One region of the Paenibacillus sp. 23TSA30-6 genome, then DNA from elsewhere that is predicted to be linked to it. Evidence: riboswitches for the same ligand, from Rfam matches in the RefSeq annotation. Region 1 holds a riboswitch; each other region holds the start of a gene.
What was found. A riboswitch is a leader RNA that binds a small molecule or an ion and turns the genes downstream of it on or off. The one in region 1 is predicted to bind thiamine pyrophosphate.

Region 1 (2,194 bases):
TTCCACACTTGTTTGCGCAATCCCTCGTCAGCCGTTACACGGACAGTCGCCTCAACCTCTACGACTTCCTTTGTACCGCCAACCTCATAGCCCAGCAGCAGATAAGCGTTTGGGTTGTCCTTGAGCTCCTCCACCTTATGTGTTTTGCGATCTGTCGCCAGATGGATGTTCAACCCTTCGTTAAAAAGAGCCATATAGCGTACCTTCGGCTTGCCGCCCTCCACCGTACCCAACGAGCAAAATTTGTTGTTATCCAAAGCCTTTACAATGGCTTGTTCCAGTTGGCTGCGATCCAATGATTCCGTTTTACCCACGGTACAACAACTCCTTTTCGCAAATTAGAATTCCTTTGAAGGCCTATGCCATGATCCAACACCAGCTCATCAAACCATACCTGCGTAGCTATTCTGAAAAACAACTTTAAGCGATTGAATCATGGTCATTTTCAGAACAAAGCTCACAGTAAAAGTGTACCCTGTCGTTTGGCAAATGAACCGCCACTTCTTCCTATATGCTGGACAGACCCGCCTTCTAGGCATATAATCGTCGTAGTAAACCCGAATGAATAACCCATTCGACTATACAATGCCAGGGGTGCTGGAATCGGCCGGCTGAGAGTGTGTCCCAAGACACTGACCCTTACAACCTGATCTGGGTAATGCCAGCGTAGGAATGCTTAAGCAAGATGCGCCTTTTCTTTGACCAGGCCCATCCCTTACTTTGGTATATACATGCGCAAGCGTCCCGGAACATCGGGGCGCTTTTTTTGTTGAAGATGATGTTGTTGGAACAGATAGCGTCCGGCAGAAGTTATTTTTGTGAAATGGGAAACATAAGCTGTCTGATCCGACGGATTACGGGTAATAAAGGAGAGAACACAACGATGAAGCGCATGAAAATGTTAAGCCTCGGGCTGATCAGCCTGTGGTTAATGGCCCTGACCCTGACCGCCTGCGGCGGAAGCTCCCCCTCTGCCCCACAAGGCGAGACTCCTGCCGCCAACACCCAATCATCCTCCCCGACAAAGGGACTCAAGGACGTTAAAGTCGTGCTCGACTGGACGCCAAATACGAATCATACGGGCCTCTATGTCGCCAAGGACAAAGGATTTTATGAAAAAGCAGGCTTGAATGTCCAGATCGTTCAACCCGGCTCAGGCGGAGCCGATCAAATGGTTGCTTCCAATGCTGTACCTTTTGGTATCAGCTATCAGGAGGGCGTCACACAAGCTCGTACGCAAGGGGTACCGCTCGTATCCATCGCTGCGGTCATCCAGCATAATACATCAGGCTTCGCAGCCCCGGTTGACCGCGGGATTAAGAGCCCGAAGGATTTTGAAGGTAAAACCTACGGCGGCTGGGGTTCGCCCGTAGAAGAAGCGGTCATGAAATCCATCATGGACGCAGACAAAGGCGACGTAAGCAAGGTGAAGATCATCAACATGGGCAATGCCGATTATTTTACAGCCGTGAAGCGGGATATCGACTTTGCCTGGATTTTCTACGCATGGACCGGGATGGAAGCCCAATTACGGGGTGAGCCACTGGATATGCTGTATGTAAAAGATTATTCCAAAAGCCTGGATTACTATACACCTGTCATCGTGAGCAACGAACAGACCATTAAAAATGATCCTGAGCTGGTCAAGTCCTTCATGGACGCAACCGCTCAAGGCTATGAATATACCATCGCTCACCCGGAAGAAGCCGCAGACATCTTGACCAAAGCGGTTCCGGAGCTGGATAAAAAGCTGGTGCTCGCCAGCCAAAAATGGCTAAGCCCACGTTATCAGGACGATGCCACCCAATGGGGCGTACAAAAAGCGGAGATATGGAAAAACTACTCCGACTGGATGTATGAGCGCAAGCTGCTCAGCAAACCCTTGGAAGTCGATAAAGCCTTTACCAACGACTTCCTGCCCAAGCGTTAATCATTTTGTTAAAACGCTAAATGTGTAAAAATTCCACACCAACAAAACCCGATAATATGTTGCTTTTAAGGCGGTTGGCAGCGTAGCGTTACATTTGAATCTGAAGAAGCGCAGCGTTCGCCTTTGCCGTGGGATTCTCACCTTTTAAACTATTCAAAGAATCCCACGGCAACAGCGATCGTAAGATCAAATGAAACGCGAAGCGGTCTCCCCCCCTTAAACCACCATATTTCCCTAAAAACACTCCAAATAAAGGACAGGTGA
Region 2 (2,194 bases), on a different contig from region 1:
GCATATTTCTTCAAAATGTGTGTACAAAAAGTTCTCCCGATGGTGCGCAAGACACCAAGCCGCCATGATCGACCCTCCACGGGACACAATTCCCGTCATTCTGCTTGCCGTCATCGGAATATACCGCAGCAGCACGCCCGCATGAATTGTAAAATAGTCCACGCCCTGCTCCGCCTGCTCAATCAGCGTGTCACGATACAGCTCCCATGTTAGCGCCTCTGCTTCGCCGTTCACCTTTTCAAGCGCCTGATACAGCGGTACAGTCCCAATCGGCACAGGGGAGTTACGGATGATCCATTCACGCGTTGTATGGATATTACGGCCTGTGGACAGGTCCATGACCGTATCCGAGCCCCAGCGTACAGCCCAGGTCATTTTCTCCACTTCCTCCTCGATGGAGGACGTAACCGCAGAATTACCAATGTTCGCATTAATCTTCACGTGAAAATGACGACCAATCACCATCGGCTCACTTTCCGGGTGATTGATATTTGAAGGCAAAATAGCTCGTCCTGCCGCCAACTCCTGCCGTACAAACTCAGGCTCCACCCCTTCGCGGATCGCCGCAAATTCCATTTCGGGCGTAATGATCCGTTGCCGCGCATAATGCATTTGCGTTACACTACGCCCTTGCCGCGCACGAAGCGGACGGTTGGTTACGCCGGGAAATTCAGCCGTCTCCCGTTTGGAGCCGGGCTTCAACCCGTTATCCTCCGGCTTGACGGCGCGCCCCTCGTAAGCCTCCACATCGCCTCGTTCCAGTGCCCAAGCTCGCCGTAATGGAGGCAAGCCCTTACGGATATCGACCTGATAGGCTTCGTCGGTCATGGGACCGCTCGTATCGTACACACGTAACGGCTCATGATGCTCCGTGCCCTGCGGCGTATGTGTGGGATGCAGGGCAATTTCACGCTCCGGTACGGCAATGTCCGGCCGCGAGCCTTGAATATATACCTTGCGGCTCCCCGGAAAGGGCTTCACCCCTCCTGTCTGTTCATCCACTGCGTTCCCTACTGTTCCTTCTGTTTCTGTCGGTTTCATTGTCCATTCCTCCCGTTTCGATGAAATGACACACCGATCCGGAACCATCCCCAGGCTGGCTATCTATGCAAAAAAGCCGGTTCCCCAGGGGAACCGGCTAATCTAACGAAACAGCTATGCAGACGGCTACGCACGCGGAAACATACTCCGATGCATTGCCGTAGACAGCGGCTACGTATACATTTCAATGGCCGATTACTTCCCTACGCTGGTATGATCCAGATCAGGTGCAAAGGGTCCGGAATCTAGTGCGATTCCATCTCAGCCCGGTATTACAGGCTCCCCCAGTAACTGTGATAATTCTATTCGCATGAGGCGGCTATAATTGACAACCCGCCATCCCCATCAGATTACTTCAAATTTACGGCTTTGGCAACCCTTCTCTGGTCCCTTTTTCCAAGATCTCCTGCATCATTCACTTAGATTGCCCCGGTTCCTCTCAATCCTTGCTACGGAAGCATAAGCCCCATTTCTTTTGCCGCCTCAATCAAAATCGGTGCAAAATCATGCAGCGTCTCGGGCGCTAGTCGGCTGACCGGACCAGATACAGATAAGGCCGCAGCGACCTGTCCCTTCCGATTCACGATAGGCGCAGCCACAGCAGCAGCGCCCGGCTCCCGCTCCTCATAGCTGGTCGCGTAGCCCTTCTCACGAATATCCTGCAATTGAGCCTTATAGACCTCCGGGTCTACCGAGGGCGGCCATTCATCCCCGCTTAGCAGGGCTTCCAGCTCCTGCGGCGGCATAAAGGCCGCCAGCACCTTGCTGGAGGCTCCTACAGCCAGCGGCATGCTTGCACCCACTGGCGCAACGCGGCGGATCGCCTGATTACTCTGCACGGCCTGAATGCGGATACGCATGCTGCCATCGCGCAGGTATAGGCTGACCGTTTCGCCCAGACGGTCACGCAATCCTTCCATCGCTGGCTGTAATAGGATCGCCGGCTCGTCGCTTTGCGACAAATGGGTGGACAGCTCCCATATCCGGATGCCAAGCCGATATTTTTCCGTTGCGGCATTCCGAACGACAAAGCCGCGATCCTCCAACGTGGTCAACAGCCGATGGACGGTACTTTTATGTAAACCAATTTTGGAAGCAATCTCTGTCAGGCCCAGATCGGAATCTCCGGTAAAACACATCAGTATATCAAGCG
Region 3 (2,194 bases), on a different contig from region 1:
CCGAGAAATCAGGATGATCAATCGTGTTGAACATCACGTTAATATGGTTAGAAAGCTGATCCAGTTCAATGCCAAAAAAGCGGGTATCCCAAATCTTATTGTACATAATCTCTAATCCATGGTATCGACTGCCTAATGAAATTGGGTGCTCTAAATTACGTGAAACGCGAATCCCTTCAGAATATAAGGTGTTATTTTCAAACACATTCTCATTATCGAGATGATTTTCTTCTACTGCTGCAATCGTATCTGCACCTGGCGTCACCTGTGGACCCGCAAAGTATACGGCAAAAATACTTGCAGCACCTAAAATCTTATTTCCTTCAATGCGGGTACGGTTAGAGGATGCAACAACAAGAGCTGCTTGAGCAGAGTGAGTGAACGTATCCAGGGTTAAGCGGGTAATCGAAACATCATCGGCGTTTATTTTGATTAAATCCTTTGAAGGATCGGCTTGGCGAAGTATCGTTTGTTCAATGGATTCACCCTGTATTTTTGTAGTATGGTTTTGGATCAATATAGTAGTAAAAACATTGTGAATACCGTTTTTTATTAAAATATTAGTTTCATTGGATGCTAAAGCTTCAATTAGAGAGAGATAGTCACCCGAGCCATCAGCGGCTACAACAGCAGACGGGGAAGAAGCAATAGATGGGTCCAAAAGCAAACCTCCAAACGTTTTTTACATGATCAAAATATCTGTTGATTTTTGTATGACGAACCCGTAACATTAGAAAAAAATATAACGGGAGCCTGTGGAAGCAAGCTGAGAGTACGACTAAGCCGTCGTAGACCGTGTGAACCTGTTGGATAATGCCAGCGTAGGGATAGAAGTGTATACATATGTATAGGCCAACAGTCTTTCACAGGTTCCTGAAGAAAGAGGGTTGGTTTTTTAATGTTAGATCAAATGGCTTTGTTGCTACAAAATATGCGGGATACGAATCCGCTCGTTCACAATATAACCAATGTGGTCGTCACCAATTTTACGGCAAACGGACTGCTCGCGCTCGGCGCTTCACCAGTTATGGCATACGCCAAAGAGGAAGTCGCAGATATGGCCCGAATTGCGGGGGCGCTTGTACTTAACATTGGTACGTTAAATGAAGAACTTGTAGAGTCCATGATTATGGCTGGTTTATCGGCTAATGAACATGGGGTACCTGTGCTGTTAGATCCCGTGGGCGCGGGAGCGACCCCATTCCGCACAGCCTCCGCTCTCCGGATTCTGGATCGGGTCAAGGTGGATATTGTTCGCGGTAACGCTGCTGAAATTGCACAAATCATTGGCGAAGACATACAAATTAAAGGTGTCGATGCTGGAGAAACAGGCAATTTGAATATTTCACAACTTGCAGTCAAAGCAGCCCATCAACTGAATACAATTGTTGCAATCACCGGCAAAGAAGACGTCATTACCGACGGCCGTATAGGGTGGATCATTGAGAACGGCCATAGCATGCTTACCAAAGTTACGGGAGCTGGTTGCCTATTAACTTCGGTGCTTGGCGCTTTCGCTGCTGTCGAAAACGACAGACTTACTGCTGGCATGGCAGCACTTGCCGTATATGGCGTTGCTGCTGAAATGGCAGCAGAACGAAAAGGTGGGGAAGGACCAGGAAGCTTTCAGATCGAGCTACTTAATATGCTGTTCGCGGTAACGCCGGAAGATGTGCGCCAGTACGGTAGGGTGCGCGCATTAGAGCGGATATTCTGAACACAAGAGGATAGAAGGTGAAATGAACCACTGTTTATATAGAAATGGACAGGTGTAATAACCCGTAAGGAGAAATAACTTCTTGCCGGGAGGTGTATGTATGGAGGTATTCGTCACGATTGGTGTCAAATTGATCATCAGCTTTTTTGGTTTGTGGATTATTGCTTTTATTACAGGGCGGAAAACCCTCAGTCAGTTAACACCGCTCGATTTTTTAACGTCATTGGTTTTAAGCGAAATTGTGGGGAATACACTATACGACGATAAGGTGAGCATTGGGCAGCTTTTGTTTGCTTTGGCACTGTGGTGCGCGCTGTCCTATTTTTTTGAGAAGGCAACGACCCATTTTGTAAGATTTGGATATATGGCGGAGGGCCGGACTGTGCTGCTCATCGATAAAGGCAAGGTTAATCAAGAAATGCTAGAAAAATACGATATTGAGTATACACAGTTACTTTCCATGCTTCGGCAGCAAAA
Region 4 (2,194 bases), on a different contig from region 1:
ACCAGAGCATATTGTTGCTCCCAGTACGACAGCTGCCCCCGTATAAGCACGACAAAGCTGGGCAGGAGAAATCTGTGTCTCCTTTGATCGGTATATAGCCCCGATCACTTGACCATCCAAACCTGGAATTCGGCAGGCCAATTCTCTGGCATCCCACCACACAGGATGATCACCCTCTCGCGCAATAGCCGCATTCCAGCGTTTTTGCCCCTCTGCTTCCGAACGGAAGGGAGTCACAAATCCTTCTGTTCGGAATTCCACCGCAACACCAGACAAACGCTCCAGGTCACGAACCAGCTCGGGAAGTGCATCCCGGCTTGTGCGGGCGAACTGTGCCAACTCCGGGTCGGTGAATTCTTCACTCTCTGCTGCCAGCATCCCTACCGCAGCCCCTGAGGCTCCCCCGCCCGGAATGAATCGTTCCACCAATATCGTACTGCGACCCTCCTTGGCCACATGATAAGCAATGGAGCTACCGATGACACCTCCACCAATCACCAAGCATTCAGCGTGTCCAATAGCTTGTGCCTCTGTTTTTATCTCTGGCATATGTTCCATCTCTCCTCTCCCCTAAACGATTCTGCTTGCAGCGATCTCCTACTTTCGTTTCACCACTACAGGCTGTGCACTACCCGATCCGCCATTCGCTTGTACGCCATCGCAGCCGCAACGGGGGACTCAGCCTCCCAGATGCCAGACATCACCGCAATTCCGCTTGCACCCACAGTATACAGCTCGTGAATATGGCGTGGTTGTATGCCGCCTAGAGCAATTACAGGGATGCTCAGCAGCCTGCATATGCGCTCAAGCTGTACTATACCTCGCGGAGTGACCCCCGGCTTGCAGTGAGTCTCATACACATGACCATAGAGTACATAATCCGCTCCTGCCTGTTCGGCAGCCTGTGCCTCCTCCAAAGAATGCACCGACACCCCGCAGTGCGTACCCTCTGGAAGTATACTTTTGACATCCTCAACAGGTAATCCGTTAGCCGGTAGCTGGATAGCTCCAACGGAGGTAAGCAAAGCAACATCCACTCGGTCATTTACTGCAATTTGCTGTAAAGGAACTCCTCGATTCACCATACTGCGGGTTAAAGCAAGCAATTCAAATGCGCCCTTCTGCTTCAAGCGCACGTGTACATAATGAACATACGGATGAATAGCAGCAGCCACTTGGGCAGTATGTGCATGTGCACTGGAATCGCCTTCCATCGTAATTACGTGCAATTCGATCTCATTCTCACCTCACAATGGACTAAATGGTTGTAAGCTGACCCTGTATCTTTACAGTCTCATATCGTGCTATACGGTATGGACTAGCCACGTTTACCAGCAAAAAAATGAAGGGGTACGATATATGAATACGAACATATGAACACAAACGAAAACGCAAAAAAACCACTTCCCAAAGGAAGTGGTTTAACGTACGTCCAATAACCGAACGGACCATCATATCCGTATACGTATATTGTCCCACGAACAAACAAAGTAATGATTTTCGTTACCTCGTTTGTACGGCGCTCACTTCCCTACGCTGGCATAACCCAGATCAGGTGCAAAGGGTCCGAAATCCGTTTATTCCGTCTCAGCCGCATGGGCGGCTCCCCTAGTGTAACTATTTTATTGTATCAGCTAAAGATAGCTTAGCATATTTTCCTAATCCTGCAAACCCCGCTTCTTGTGAAGCTTGGTACAGAACTGGATATTTAGTTGACTTTACTTGACCATTCTTCCACATTCCACGTTTTGGTTACCCAATCCTCGTAAAAGTCCGGTTCGTGAGATACGAGCAATACCGTTCCTTTGTATTCCTTCAAGGCACGTTTCAGCTCATCCTTCGCTTTGATGTCCAAGTGATTAGTAGGCTCATCGAAAAGCACCCAATTGCTTTCCCGCATTAGCAGTTTGCATAGGCGGACTTTGGCCTGCTCACCACCACTGAGCGCGGATAGCGGACGGGTGATATGCTCATTTTTCAAACCGCAACGCGCCAAATGCGCCCGTACCTCATGCTGGTTCAAGTGCGGGAATTCATTCCACACATCCTCAATCGGTGTAACTTTCTCTGCGCGTACTTCTTGCTCAAAATAAGCCGGCTGCAAGAAATCCCCTTGATAGGTCTTGCCGCTGATCGGCGGAATTTTTCCCAGAATGGTTTTGAGCAATGTCGATTTACCGACACCATTGTAGCC

Region 2: another riboswitch for thiamine pyrophosphate. It lies ahead of thiC (phosphomethylpyrimidine synthase ThiC); the one in region 1 lies ahead of E0698_RS16450 (ABC transporter substrate-binding protein).
Region 3: another riboswitch for thiamine pyrophosphate. It lies ahead of thiM (hydroxyethylthiazole kinase); the one in region 1 lies ahead of E0698_RS16450 (ABC transporter substrate-binding protein).
Region 4: another riboswitch for thiamine pyrophosphate. It lies ahead of E0698_RS07555 (thiamine phosphate synthase); the one in region 1 lies ahead of E0698_RS16450 (ABC transporter substrate-binding protein).

Annotation. Positions count from the first base shown of each region.
Region 1 is NZ_SLTL01000017.1:64,821-67,014, reverse strand. Features, by position in the region: gene E0698_RS16455 (pyridoxamine 5'-phosphate oxidase family protein) at 1-314, opposite strand, end outside; TPP riboswitch at 581-690, shown strand; gene E0698_RS16450 (ABC transporter substrate-binding protein) at 884-1,930, shown strand.
Region 2 is NZ_SLTL01000024.1:44,195-46,388, forward strand. Features, by position in the region: gene thiC (phosphomethylpyrimidine synthase ThiC) at 1-1,041, opposite strand, end outside; TPP riboswitch at 1,225-1,337, opposite strand; gene E0698_RS19650 (IclR family transcriptional regulator) at 1,491-2,194, opposite strand, start outside.
Region 3 is NZ_SLTL01000049.1:10,198-12,391, forward strand. Features, by position in the region: gene E0698_RS25000 (right-handed parallel beta-helix repeat-containing protein) at 1-661, opposite strand, end outside; TPP riboswitch at 736-845, shown strand; gene thiM (hydroxyethylthiazole kinase) at 899-1,717, shown strand; gene E0698_RS25010 (YetF domain-containing protein) at 1,818-2,194, shown strand, end outside.
Region 4 is NZ_SLTL01000006.1:153,059-155,252, forward strand. Features, by position in the region: gene thiO (glycine oxidase ThiO) at 1-549, opposite strand, end outside; gene E0698_RS07555 (thiamine phosphate synthase) at 615-1,229, opposite strand; TPP riboswitch at 1,512-1,620, opposite strand; gene abc-f (ribosomal protection-like ABC-F family protein) at 1,709-2,194, opposite strand, start outside.